Regions from separate parts of the Paraburkholderia sp. J94 genome, predicted to be linked through region 4. Evidence: predicted binding sites of a transcription regulator. Region 4 holds the regulator's gene; each other region holds the start of a gene.
What was found. The regulator HrcA, encoded in region 4, represses chaperone genes, less so after heat shock. The targets are predictions, from matches to a motif close to TTAGCACTCNNNNNNNNNGAGTGCTAA.
Positions count from the first base shown of each region.

Region 1 (3,457 bases), on a different contig from region 4:
GCGATCCGCAAGGGCTTCGCGCAGCAGCAGCCCGACGCGATCTGGGAAGTGCCCTATTTGCCGATCGATCCGGCCGATCTCGGGCGCAGCTACGACGCGGTGATCCGCGTGAACAGCCAGTCGGGCAAGGGCGGCGCGACGTATCTGCTCGAACGCGGCATGGGCTTCACGCCGCCGCGCCGCGTGCAGATCGAATTCAGCCACGCCGTGCAGCAGGTCACGGACGCGTCGGGCGCGGAAATGACCGGCGAGGCCATCTGCTCGTTGTTCGCACGCGAGTACTTCGAGACGACGGGTCCGGCGACGCAGGCCGGCGCGGGCCGCGCGCGCTTCGAAGGCCGCGACGTGGCGATTGCCTCGTCGGCACAGATCGACGAAGCCCATGCGCAAGCTGTCGCGGCAGCGTTCGCCGAAGTTGCCGATGAAAGCGTGGAGATCACGTCGTTTGAAACCGCGCGCACCGCGCAAGGCGAAACGGCGGTGTTCGTCGGCGCCCGTGTGGGCGGTCAGGCGCTGCGCCATGGCGTAGGCGTGGCCGGCGACGCGGCCCAGGCCGTGACCGCAGCCGTGATCAGCGCGATCAACCGCGCGGCATGGCAGGCAGTCGACGAACTCGTAGCGGCCTGATCGCGCCACGAACGCGACAAGAAGCGATCAAAAGTTGGAAAGTTAGCAGCAAAAAGCAGCAAACCTGGAGGCGGCGCCGTTGAGCGCCGGCGGCAAAACGGGCCGCTGGCGTGCGCCCGAAACGCCCTAGACGGCGGATCGGCGAGTGGACTTACCGGATCTCACTCGATCGCGCAACGCGTCGCCTGCCACGCGAGCAGACGCCAGTGGCCATCCTCCTGCGTCTGGATCGCCGTGTAGGCAATCGGAAACAACAGCGCGCCGTTGTTCGCTTCCATCTCGATCAGCACGCGCCCCGACACCACGCAGGTCTCGTTGCCCACGGGCAGCACGTCCTGCGACTGGATCTCGATCTGACGGTAGCGCCGGCGCCCCGCCGTGATCGCGTCGATGAACTGCTGCTTGGTCTCGCGTTTGCCGTTCGTGTGAACGAAGAAGACGTTCTCGGACAGCAGTTGATCCAGCGACGTGCCGTCGCCATCCACCATCGCGCGAAACCGCTCGCGCTCCAGTCCGCGAATCGCTTCGATTACTTTTGCCACCATTGCCCGAGCCCCTTGCGCACGACCCCGCGCCGCTCGCGCCGGTTCGCACAGAAGATGTACGCATGCATTTCGCTGAAATTTATACCAGGTTTGGGCGCATGGATACTTGCGATCAAAAGGATCGCCCCGATATGGCTGTCAGAAAGGCCGTTCGCGCTACGCGATCCCGCCTGACGTCTGCACGCACAGTTATGTGACGCGCCGCACGCTCAAGCACGGCGAGCCCTGCGCCGCGATGTCGCATCGCAGCACTTTCGGCGTATTCTGATGTCTATTAGATGTGTTCCGTGAGCAGAATTCGGGCGCGACCGCCAGCGCGGCGCAGTCCCTGAGAGACCCGGTTTTCCAGTCCTGTCAGCGCTTATCCAGTCCCTATTTCCTTGCCGCGACCGCTGCGCGCGGCGCCATCGTTCTAGAGTTTTCCTTCGGTTTGCGGGTGTGCGCAAGCCGCATCGGGCTGGAAAGCCCGTCCTGTCTGCCTCCCGGCTTCTTGTCGAAATCTATCGAAACAACTATTTCGATAGAGAACACGGAACCATGAAGCCCCTACCGACTCCAAGTATTAGCACTCGCTGATTCAGAGTGCTAACATCCAACGTGGAGTCGCAGTCTGACTTTTGCAAGATTCCTGAGGAGTTCGCTACGTGAGCAACGCAATGGCAATGACCCTTTCGGGTACGCTGAACACCAAGCCGGCCAAGGCCGCGGGTTCAGGTGCCCTGGCGCTCGCGAACGCTTCCCTGCTGCCCGGCCAACTGGGCAACATCGACGCCTACATCCAGGCCGTGAACCGGGTCCCGATGTTGACGCCGCAAGAGGAGCGCCAATTCGCGACTGAATTTCGCGAGCAAAACAATCTGGAGTCCGCGCGCCGCATGGTGCTGTCGCACCTGCGCCTCGTGGTCTCGATCGCCCGTAATTACCTCGGCTATGGTCTGCCGCATGCCGACCTGATCCAGGAAGGCAACATCGGTCTGATGAAGGCCGTGAAGCGCTTTGACCCCGAGCAAAACGTACGTCTCGTGTCGTACGCGATGCACTGGATCAAGGCCGAAATCCACGAATACATCCTGCGCAACTGGCGCATGGTGAAGGTCGCCACCACCAAGGCGCAGCGCAAGCTGTTCTTCAACCTGCGCAGCCACAAGCAGGGCCTGCAGTCGTTCACGCCGGAGGAAATCGACGGCCTGGCGCAGGAACTGAATGTGAAGCGCGAGGAAGTCGTGGAGATGGAAACGCGTTTGTCGGGTGCCGACATCGCGCTGGAAAGCCAGACCGACGACGGCGAGGAATCGTTCGCGCCGATCGCCTGGCTCGCCGACTCGCATAGCGAGCCGACCGCCGTGATGGCCGCGCGCGACCGCGACCGTCTGCAGTCGGACGGCATCGCCAGCGCGCTGGAAGCGCTCGACCCGCGCAGCCGCCGCATCATCGAGGCGCGCTGGCTGAATGTCGCCGACGACGGTTCGGGCGGTTCGACGCTGCACGAACTGGCCGACGAATTCGGCGTCTCGGCCGAGCGTATCCGCCAGATCGAGGCAAGCGCGATGAAGAAGATGCGCACGGCACTGGCCGCCTACGCCTAACGCGCCAACCTTGCCAAGCGCCGCCCGCCTCGCGGGCGTGACGCCGACAGCCCCGCTCCGAAAGGAACGGGGCTTTTTCTTTTCCGGCGACAGAAATAAGTACACGTTCACGCCGCCCCTCAGCGTTCCTTCGTAAGATGCTTTCGCATGCCATGCAGTCCTAATCTGATACATGGCTGCAAACATCAGAATGCGACCCCAAAAAATTGATTTCTAGCAAAACGGATCGCATTACTGATCGGTGAGGCAGGCGCTCGCGGCTTCTTGTCACGGTGTCCTGATGACACCACTCCTAGAATCCTTGTACACAACAGGTACACCAATCCGGGCGGCGGCACGGCCTGGCCAGAGAACAAGTTTTAGGGGCAACAGTCATCGTCATGATCTCGACATCCGGCCACGCTGCCCACCCGCGCCCCCTCCTGCGCACACGCATCCTCCAGTGGGCGCGCGGCCCGACCTTCGCGCGCGACATCGTTCTCGTTCTCGCCTTCAAGCTCGTGCTGCTGATGGCGCTGAAGTACGCCTTCTTCAGTCATCCGCAGGCCGAAAACATGAACATGCCGCCAGCCGAAGTTGCCCAGGCCATTCTCTCCGTGCCGGCGCCGGCCGGGACGAACCCTCAACAAGGGGAGCACCATGCCCATTAGCGAAACCGTCGATCTCTCGCGCCTCCAGTTCGCGGTCACCGCGCTCTAT
Region 1 is NZ_CAJMZH010000008.1:85,946-89,402, forward strand. It holds gene leuA (2-isopropylmalate synthase) at 1-627, shown strand, start outside; gene U4Y88_RS18365 (nuclear transport factor 2 family protein) at 789-1,172, opposite strand; gene rpoH (RNA polymerase sigma factor RpoH) at 1,829-2,758, shown strand; gene cydP (cytochrome oxidase putative small subunit CydP) at 3,139-3,408, shown strand; gene U4Y88_RS18380 (cytochrome ubiquinol oxidase subunit I) at 3,398-3,457, shown strand, end outside.
Region 1: rpoH (RNA polymerase sigma factor RpoH) is a predicted target of HrcA. The motif match lies at 1,735-1,761, and genes of this name have one in related genera.

Region 2 (3,457 bases), on a different contig from region 4:
GCACGCGAATCTGCTTCACGCGTGCCTCGATCGCAGCGGCCTGACCCGCGCCGTCGATCACCGTCGTGCTTTCCTTGCCGATCTCCACGCGCTTGGCCTGGCCGAGTTCGGCAAGCGTCGCCTTGTCGAGTCCCAGCCCGGTTTCCTCGGCGATCACCTGACCGCCCGTGAGAATCGCGATATCTTCGAGCAGCGCCTTGCGGCGATCGCCGAAGCCCGGCGCCTTCACGGCCACCGTCTTGAGCACGCCGCGAATATTGTTGACGACGAGCGTCGCAAGCGCCTCGCCTTCGATGTCTTCGGCGATCAGCAGCAGCGGACGTCCGGCCTTCGCCACCTGTTCGAGCACCGGCAGCAGATCGCGGATATTCGAAATCTTCTTGTCGTGCAGGAGGATGAACGGATTGTCGAGTTCGGCGATCTGCTTGTCGGCGTTATTGATGAAGTACGGCGAAAGATAGCCGCGATCGAATTGCAGGCCTTCGACCACATCGAGTTCGTCGTCGAGCGACTTGCCGTCTTCCACCGTGATCACGCCTTCCTTGCCCACGCGGTCGAGCGCTTCCGCAATGCGCTGGCCAATCGATTCCTCGCCATTGGCCGAAATGGTCGCGACCTGCGCAATTTCCTTGCTCGTGGTGGTCGGCTTGCTGATCTTCTTCAGCTCCTCGATCGCGGCGCTCACCGCCTTGTCGATACCGCGTTTCAGATCGAGCGGATTGAGTCCGGCTGCCACATACTTCTGGCCTTCGCGCACGATGGCCTGAGCCAGCACGGTCGCCGTGGTCGTGCCGTCGCCGGCGGCGTCGCTCGTTTTCGACGCCACTTCCTTGACGATCTGCGCGCCGATATTTTGCAGCTTGTCGGCAAGCTCCACTTCCTTCGCCACCGACACGCCGTCCTTCGTCACGACCGGCGAGCCGAAGCTGCGTTCGAGCACGACGTTGCGGCCCTTGGGACCGAGCGTGACTTTCACGGCGTCGGCGAGAATATTCACGCCTTCGATGAGTTTGCTACGGGCGATGTCGCCGAATACGATGTCTTTCGCTGCCATGATCGATGCTTCCTCAGGATTGAACGACTGCGACGATATCTTCTTCGCGCAGCACGAGCAGTTCGTTACCGTCGACCTTCACGGTCTGCCCGGCGTATTTGCCGAACAGCACGCGGTCGCCCACGTTGAGATCGGGCGCGATGCGGCGCCCATCGTTATCGCGCCGGCCAGGACCGACGGCGAGCACTTCGCCCTGGTCCGGCTTTTCGGCGGCGCTATCGGGAATCACGATGCCCGAAGCGGTTTTGGTTTCCTGATCGAGACGCTTGACGATCACGCGATCATGCAATGGGCGCAGGCTCATGGGCAATTTCCTTTTACGATATCGGCGATGGGCTGGCACTCGTTAAAGGCGAGTGCTGATGGATAACCGAGTATAGAAAACACGCTCGCCGCGCTCCAATAACGGATTGGCAATTCGATATCGCGCGATGCCTGCAATCGATATGGCCGGTCGCGTATTGAATTCGACGCGCAAAAAAAAAGCGAACGGCACGCCGTTCGCCATAACGAAGTCCTCTCGCTCTCATCGAACGAAGGCCATCCCCAGTTTTTCTGCGCAGTTACCGCGCGCTCACCGCACGCTCACTGCATGTATTGCTCGTTCCCCACGAGACCGATCTTCGTCGCGCCCTCGCGCTGCGCGGCTGCGAGCACTTCGGCCACCGCGCGATACGGCGCTGCCTTGTCCGGCAAAAGATGGATTTCCGACTGGTCGGACTGCGCCGCGACGTCGGCCATATGCCGCTCGAGATCGGCGTGATCCTGAAGATGCGCGCCGTTCCACGCGAGCGCGCCGCTCGCATCGATATCGACTTGCACGACCGGTGGCGGCGCGGCGGGCGGCGGCGGATTGCCCACGGGCAGATCCATTTTTACCGCGTGCATCTGGATCGGAATCGTGATGATCAGCATGATCAACAGCACGAGCATCACGTCGATCAGCGGCGTCGTATTGATGTCCACCATCACGTCCGGTTCGTCGCCCGGCGTCGGGTTCATCTGCATGGCCATGACTCTCTCCTCTCGTTCAACCGCCGCGCGCGGGCGGCTGCGTGATGAACGACACCTTCGTGATGCCCGCGCGTTCGCAGTCGGTCACCACGCGGCCAATGAATTCGTAGCGCGTGGTCTGATCGCCGCGCACGTGCACTTCGGGTTGCGGATTGCGCTGCGAAACCGTCTTCAGTTGCGCGAGCAGCGTGGGCGAGTCGACGCGCCGTTCATTCCAGAACAGGTTGCCGTCCTTGTCGACGGCGATTTCGATGGCGTCGGGTTTGGTCTGCAACGGACTCACGGTTTCCTTCGGCAATTGCACGGGAACCGTATGCGTGACCACCGGAATCGTGATGAGAAAGATGATCAGCAGGACGAGCATGACGTCGACGAGCGGCGTCGTGTTGATGGTGGCGATCACCTCGTCCTCGCCACCGTCCTGGGCTACGTTCATGGCCATGATGATTCTCTTCGCGCGCTCAACCCGCGTTGGCGACGGCGCGCACTTTGCGCTTGCGCCCCGACAGCAGCACCGTGTGCAGTTGCGCGCCGAATGCCCGTACGCGCTCCATCAGCGACTTGTTGCGGCGCACGAGGAAGTTGTAGCCGAGCACGGCCGGCACGGCGACCGCGAGACCGATCGCGGTCATGATGAGCGCCTCGCCCACCGGACCCGCGACCTTGTCGATCGACGCCTGACCCGCGATGCCGATCGCCGTGAGCGCATGATAAATGCCCCACACCGTACCGAACAGGCCGACGAACGGCGCGGTCGAACCGACGGTCGCGAGAAACGCGAGACCGTCCTGCAAGCGGTTGCCGACGTTCGTGATCGAGCGGTCGATGCTCACCTGGATCCACGTATTGCGATCGACTTCTTCGAGCAGGACCTCGTCGTGATGCTCGGCTGCCTCGATGCCCGTTTCGGCGATGAAGCGAAACGGCGAGCGCTCGTCGAGTTGCGCCGCACCTGCCGCGAGCGAGGCCGCTTCCCAAAGCTGCTGGTCCGCCGACTTCGCGCGGCGATTGGCGCGCGACTGCTCCACGAACTTCGTGACCATGATGTACCAGCTGCCCATCGACATGGCGACGAGCACGAGCAGCACGAAGCGCGCGACGAAGTCGCCGTTCTTCCACAGCGCGTCGAGGCCATAGGGATTCGCGGTCTCGACGCCCGCGGCCTGCGCCCATGCAGTGACGGGAATCGCCGCAGCCAGGGCGGCGATAGACAGGACCGCCATCGCGGTCGATTTCGAATTAATTTTCATCAGGACTCCAACATTAATGACGACGGCGTGCTCGCGCGGCGCATTGCACCGAACAGTCCTCGCAAGCACGCTAAAGATTTCAGTTCAGATTGAACGAGAACGGCACCTGCACCCGCACCGCCTGACCTTGCGAAATACA
Region 2 is NZ_CAJMZH010000011.1:72,983-76,439, reverse strand. It holds gene groL (chaperonin GroEL) at 1-1,054, opposite strand, end outside; gene groES (co-chaperone GroES) at 1,068-1,358, opposite strand; gene U4Y88_RS23680 (ExbD/TolR family protein) at 1,640-2,062, opposite strand; gene U4Y88_RS23675 (biopolymer transporter ExbD) at 2,085-2,510, opposite strand; gene U4Y88_RS23670 (MotA/TolQ/ExbB proton channel family protein) at 2,530-3,318, opposite strand; gene U4Y88_RS23665 (energy transducer TonB) at 3,398-3,457, opposite strand, start outside.
Region 2: groES (co-chaperone GroES) is a predicted target of HrcA. The motif match lies at 1,391-1,417, and genes of this name have one in related genera.

Region 3 (3,457 bases), 130 kb from region 4:
GTCCGACGTCGCTTCTTCGATCTGCGTGCGGATTTGCTTGACGCGCGCTTCGATGCTTGCGGCTTCGCCTGCACCGTCGATGATCGTCGTGTTTTCCTTGCCCACTTCGATACGCTTCGCTTGACCGAGTTCGTTCAGCGTTGCCTTTTCGAGCGTCAGGCCGGTTTCTTCCGCGACGACTTGACCGCCGGTCAGGATCGCGATGTCTTCCAGCATGGCCTTGCGGCGGTCGCCGAAGCCCGGAGCCTTGACAGCGACAGTCTTCAGGATGCCACGGATGTTGTTGACGACCAGCGTTGCCAGAGCTTCGCCTTCGACGTCTTCAGCGATGATCAGCAGCGGACGGCCAGCCTTCGCGACTTGTTCCAGGATCGGCAGCAGATCGCGGATGTTCGAGATCTTCTTGTCGAACAACAGGACGAACGGGTTGTCGAGAACGGCAACTTGCTTGTCCGGGTTGTTGATGAAGTACGGCGACAGGTAGCCGCGGTCGAACTGCATACCTTCGACGACTTCGAGTTCGTCTTGCAGCGACTTGCCGTCTTCGACGGTGATGACGCCTTCCTTGCCGACCTTGTCCATCGCTTCAGCGATACGGTCGCCGATCGACGAATCGCTGTTCGCCGAGATCGAGCCGACTTGCGCGATTTCCTTGTTGGTCGTGCAGGGCTTGCTCAGCTTGCGCAGTTCTTCGATGGCGGCTGCAACAGCCTTGTCGATGCCGCGCTTCAGGTCCATCGGGTTCATGCCCGATGCGACGTACTTCATGCCTTCGCGGACGATCGATTGCGCGAGGACGGTTGCCGTCGTCGTGCCGTCGCCTGCGTTGTCGCTGGTCTTGGAAGCGACTTCCTTGACCATTTGCGCGCCCATGTTCTGGAGCTTGTCCTTCAGCTCGATTTCCTTCGCGACCGAGACACCGTCCTTGGTGACCGTCGGGCCGCCGAACGAGCGCTCGAGGACGACGTTGCGGCCCTTCGGACCCAGCGTGACCTTCACTGCGTTGGCGAGAATGTTCACGCCTTCAACCATCTTGGAACGGGCGGAATCGCCGAACACGACGTCTTTAGCTGCCATCTTCTAACTCCTTGAATTCTTGATGAATGAGCGGTGGGCGAAAATTACTTCTGCACCACGGCCATGATGTCTTCTTCGCGCATCACGAGCAGTTCGTTGCCATCGACCTTGACGGTCTGGCCAGCGTACTTGCCGAACAGGACGCGATCGCCGACCTTGACGTCGAGTGCGATCAGGGAGCCTTTATCGTCGCGCTTGCCCGGGCCCGTGGCCAGGACTTCACCTTGATCCGGCTTTTCTGCCGCTGCGTCCGGGATCACGATGCCCGAAGCGGTCTTGGTTTCTTGATCCAGGCGCTTGACGATCACGCGATCATGCAAAGGACGAAGGTTCATGGATAGATCCTCTCTCTTGATTGGGACTTGAAGAGACTCAAGAAAACCTGGTTGGCGAAGGTGCCAGCCAGAGATATGTGTACACCGGAGCGTTGTTAGCACTCTCATGCGGTGAGTGCTAATTATATGGACGGGTAGTGACAAATTCAAGAAGGAGGGCACAGGTGTCGAAATTCAGCCCTTTCCCTGAGCCGTTCGGACAGGACGAGCAGATCGGCGCGGCGATTCCACAAGCCGCTGAAGACGGATTAGCCCCGTAAAAACAAGGACTTGGTCGGCGCGGCGCGCTCTAACCCCTGACCGCTCGCGCCACCTCGCAGGCACTCGAAAACCGCCTTTTCCGGGCGTCGCGCCCCTGCCGACCGGATTTCTTTTTCGCCCAGGGGAATCCCCACCCAGCGCGGCGACGGCGTCGATTCCACCCTATTTGCCAGCCCGTCAGTCAATGGGACAAGCGCGCTCGCCTACTCGAACCGACGGCCGGATTGTCAGTCAGGGCCACGCACTTGGTGCCCCACCCCACGGAGTCCGCCACGGAAATCACGCAGCATGTTGGCCAGTACACCGTCTCGCCTGCCCCCACGCCAATTACAAGCCCAATGACGAATCTAGCCCCCCGATCTCGCTATGACGTCCTCGACGGGCTGAGAGGCATCGCCGCGATGATGGTCATGGCGTACCACTTCACGATGCACGGGCCGTCGCCGCTCTTCCCGAACGGGAGTATTTGCGTCGATCTCTTTTTCATTCTGAGCGGCTTCGTCATTTTCCACGCTTACGGGGAAAAGCTCGCCAACCATTCGATAAGCAACTCGCGCTATCTCGTCAAGCGCCTGATACGCCTTTATCCGATGCTTTTCATCTCGTCGCTCATTGGCATTCCGACGCTCGTCTTGATCAACAACGTGGCTCTCGCCAACTTCTCGTACCCGGGTCTGATATCGGCGACGGCATCCAATCTGCTGATGATTCCGTATCTGGGCGACAGAGCGATCAACAATATGGGCATAGCGGGCCATCCGGACCCCAGCTCGGCGTCAATAGGCGCAATTTTTCCCATCAACGATCCCGCGTGGTCGCTGTTCTTTGAAATCGTGGCAAGCGGCTTGTTCGTGCTATTTATCCGGGCCAGCGAAAAGAAGTTGATCACCATTGCGATATGGGGCGCGCTCACCACCCTGATCATCGCCGTGCTGCTGGAAGTCAACGCCGGTCGTTTTGCGCTTCAATTCGGACTGGGCTGGGCCACATCGAATTTCCTCGGCGGATTTAGCAGAGTCGTGTATGGATTTGCGACGGGCATACTCATTTATCGACTGCACTTTCGCAACAGCCAGCCAGTTGCGCTCGTCGCTTTCCGAAAATTGATCCCCTCTGACGTGGTGCTCTATACGCTATTTGCTGCCGTCTGCGCGTTTCCTTATCTCATGAAGGGAATTTATCCATTCTTTATTGTTTTCGCGATCGCTCCGGTGCTGGTTTGGCGCGGAGCGGAACTCGACCTCTCATCAAAGCTGTCCGGTTACGCGGCCGGCCTTCTTGGCCGACTGTCGTACCCAATCTATCTGCTTCACTTCCCGATCGGCAGACTGGTCTTTGCCATGTCCCGCAGCGGACACCCTATGCATGCCGCCCTTATCGCGATCACTGCAACGCTAGTCGCTGCTTACCTCGTTGAGCGCTTCATCGATCGTCCAGTCCGGGCATTTCTCGAACAATCGCTGGCGCGCAGAAGCGGTACCGAGATACAGGCCGTCGCGCGGCCGAACTGATCCCGGTTGTTCTTTCCGCAGAAGCCCATTTTCTTTTCGCGCTTTACGCCGTGCGCAAATCGTCATTGCGCCGGTCAATGGCGCTTTCCGCTTTCCGCTTTCCGCTTTCCGCTTTCCGCTTTCCGCTTTCCGCTTTCTGCTTTCTGCTTGCCGCTTTCGCGCCGCGATCTTCTCGCGCGCGAAAGTCGGCTCGAATGGCGCGCCGCCTATCGCTTGAGCAGCGACTTCACCTGCCGCAGACCATACACGGTCGCGGCCTTCGAACGATCCAGC
Region 3 is NZ_CAJMZH010000004.1:183,686-187,142, reverse strand. It holds gene groL (chaperonin GroEL) at 1-1,077, opposite strand, end outside; gene U4Y88_RS09535 (co-chaperone GroES) at 1,122-1,412, opposite strand; gene U4Y88_RS09530 (acyltransferase) at 2,012-3,184, shown strand; gene U4Y88_RS09525 (cupin-like domain-containing protein) at 3,391-3,457, opposite strand, start outside.
Region 3: U4Y88_RS09535 (co-chaperone GroES) is a predicted target of HrcA. The motif match lies at 1,508-1,534, and genes of this name have one in related genera.

Region 4 (3,457 bases):
CACGCCGTCGATCAGATTCGCCGAATTCGAAAGCCGCGTGTGCTCCGCGTTCACTTCTTCCCACTCGCCCGGCTGCGGCGCGAGCTTGTCGAGTTCGGCGAGCTGCCACGCGAGGCGCTCGCGTTCCAGTTGCAGTTCGCGGTCGCGCGACATGGCGGTCTGCACGGCCAGGCGCGCATCGCGCGCGTCGCGCCACGTGCGCGTGACGGCGGCGGCGAGATCGGTCAGGCCCGCGTGCGTGTCGAACAGCTCGCGCTGCGCGTCGGGGCGCATCAGCAGTTGATGCGCGTGCTGGCCGTGAATATCGACGAGCCGCTCGCCCACATCGCGCAGTTGCGCGAGCGTGGCCGGCGTGCCGTTGATGAAGGCGCGCGAGCGGCCGTTACTGTCGACGACGCGGCGCAGCATGACGACGCGCTCGCCGTCGGGCAGCGCGAGCGCGTGCTCGTCGAGCCATTGCTGGATGTGCGGCGGCGTGTCGAATTCGGCGGTGATGTCGGCGCGGCTTTCGCCCGTGCGCACGACGCCCGCGTCGGCGCGCGCGCCGAGCGTCAGCGCGAGGGCGTCGATGAGAATCGACTTGCCGGCGCCCGTCTCGCCGGAGAACACGGAAAAACCGCTGTCGAATTCGAGGTCGAGCGCGGCGACGATCACGAAGTCGCGTATCGAAAGGTGGCGGAGCATGGCGTCTTGAGTCGGGCTGGCGTGCCGTTTATACAGTGTTGTGGCGGGGTGGCCGCGCTTAGTCCTGCGGGTCGTCCTGCAGCGACGGATGCTCGTTCCAGTGCAGCTTCTTGCGCAGCGTGCGGTAGTAGCTATAGCCGACCGGATGCAGGAAGGGCACGGTATGACGCGAGCGGCGCACTTCGATGACGTCGTTCAGCTCGACGGCCGTGAACGACTGCATGTCGAAATTCACGTTGACGTCGCGGCCCGCAACGATCTGGATGCTCACCTTGCAGTCGTCGGGCAGCACGATCGGGCGGTTCGAGAGCGCGTGCGGCGCGATCGGCACGAGCACGATGCCCTGCAGCTGCGGATGCAGGATCGGCCCCTGCGACGACAGCGCGTAAGCCGTCGAGCCCGTGGGCGTGGCGACGATCAGGCCGTCCGAGCGCTGGTTGTACATGAAGCGCCCGTCCACGTGCACGCGCAGCTCCGCCATGCCGGAGAAGCCGCTGCGGTTCACGACCACGTCGTTGAAGGCGAGCGCGTGATAGATCGGGTCGCCGTCGCGCGTGATGCGCGATTCGAGCAGCGAGCGCTCCTCGCGCTCGAAGCTGCCCGCGAGCAGTTGCGGCACGATCTCCTGCATGTCGGAGAACGGGATGTCGGTGATGAAACCGAGCCGCCCGTGGTTGATGCCGATGAGCGGCGTGCGGTAGGGCGCGAGCTGGCGGCCGATGCCGAGCATCGTGCCGTCGCCGCCGAGCACCACGGCCACGTCCGCGCGCGCGCCGATTTCGGCGGGCTGGAGCGCGGGATAGCCGCTGGCGCCGATTTCCTGGGCGGTCTGCGCTTCGAACACGACTTCGAAGCCGCGTTGCGAAATAGTCTGGGCGAGCGCCATCAGCGGCTCGCCGATGCCTTGCGTGTTACTGCGCCCGACGAGCGCAACCGTCTTGAACTGGCTCTGGATCTTCTGGATCTGCATGCCGCAATTACACCATAGTCAGGTCCCGAAAAGAACCTGGGAGCCAATACGGGCGGGGCAGCGGGCGAAAAAACACGCCTTCCGCGGCCATGCGCCCGTGCGCGCTTTTCTCGTGAAACGCGGCGCCTTTCTCGCAAAAGCTGGTGACGCGCCGATGACAGCCGTGCATTTCGCCCGATATGCCGCGCGCCGGGCGGCCCACGGACGCCCGGCCGCCCGCGTGCGTACTCGCCCCGAACCCGGCATTAGGCTAAAATTTTCAGTCATGTTAGATCCCCGCGCACAAACCCTCCTCAAGACGCTGATCGAGCGCTACATCGCCGAAGGTCAGCCGGTCGGCTCGCGCACGCTGTCGCGATTCTCCGGGCTGGAACTGAGCCCGGCGACCATCCGCAACGTGATGTCGGACCTGGAGGAGCTGGGGCTCGTCTCGAGTCCGCACACCTCGGCTGGCCGCGTGCCCACGCCGCGCGGCTACCGTTTGTTCGTCGACACCATGCTCACGGTGGAGCCCTCCGCCGACGAGGACGCCCTCACGCGCGCGGTGAAAACCACGCTGCGCCCCGGCGAGCCGCAGAAAGTGGTGGCGGCGGCGGCCAGCGTGCTCTCGAACCTCTCGCAGTTCGCGGGCGTGGTGCTGACGCCGCGCCGCAGCCACGTGTTCAAGCAGATCGAGTTCATGCGCCTGTCGGACAAGCGCATCCTGCTGATCATCGTGACGCCCGAAGGCGACGTGCAGAACCGCATCATGGCGACGCAGCGCGACTTCGCGCCTTCCGAGCTGATCGAAGCCTCCAATTACATCAACGCGCATTTCGCGGGCCTCTCGTTCGACGAGGTGCGCCGCCGGCTGCGCGAGGAAATCGACGCGCTGCGCGGCGACATGACCACGCTGATGCACGCGGCCGTGACCGCGAGCACCGAGGAATCCGACACCGGCGAGACCGTGCTCATCTCCGGCGAGCGCAACCTGCTCGAAGTGGCCGATCTGTCCTCGGACATGGCGCGGCTGCGCAAGCTGTTCGACGTGTTCGACCAGAAGACCAGCCTGCTGCAACTGCTGGACGTCTCCAGCCACGCGCAGGGCGTGCAGATCTTCATTGGCGGCGAGTCGCAACTCGTGCCGATCGAGGAAATGAGCGTGGTGACCGCGCCGTACGAAGTGAACGGCAAGATCGTGGGCACGCTCGGCGTGATCGGCCCGACGCGCATGGCCTACAACCGCGTGATTCCGATCGTGGACATCACCGCGCGGCTGCTTTCGCTCACGCTCAGCCAGAACTAGGGCAAAACCCGGCGCCTTGCAGGTCATGATCGGCGAAAGCGGGGCGGCGCGCCATTAGCCGAATGGCTAACGTTGCAGCGCGAGCGTTGCGGCGCCGCTGCGTTGCCCAGCCCACACCCGCTGCAAGTTCATCGCACCCGCACCGCCTGGCCCACCGTAAGCCGCCCGCTATAATGATCCCTTGTGCAACCGTTGCTGCGCTGCTCGCGCGGCGTCCCTGATCGCCTATGCGTTTCGACCTCGAGCGGCCCCTGCAATCCGCTGTCGCGCATCGCGTTGCGGTGCTGCTCATCAATCTCGGCACGCCCGACGCGCCCACGCCGCGCGCCGTGCGCCGCTATCTCGCGCAGTTTCTCTCCGACCCGCGCGTGGTCGAGATCCCCGCGCCGATCTGGCAGGTGATCCTGCGCGCGCTGATCCTGCCGCTGCGCGGACGCTCGTCGGCGAAAAAATACGCGGCCGTCTGGACGCCCGAAGGCTCGCCGCTGCGCGTGCACACGCAGAAGCAGACCGACGCG
Region 4 is NZ_CAJMZH010000004.1:55,818-59,274, forward strand. It holds gene recN (DNA repair protein RecN) at 1-684, opposite strand, end outside; gene U4Y88_RS09020 (NAD kinase) at 743-1,654, opposite strand; gene hrcA (heat-inducible transcriptional repressor HrcA) at 1,584-2,939, shown strand; gene hemH (ferrochelatase) at 3,167-3,457, shown strand, end outside.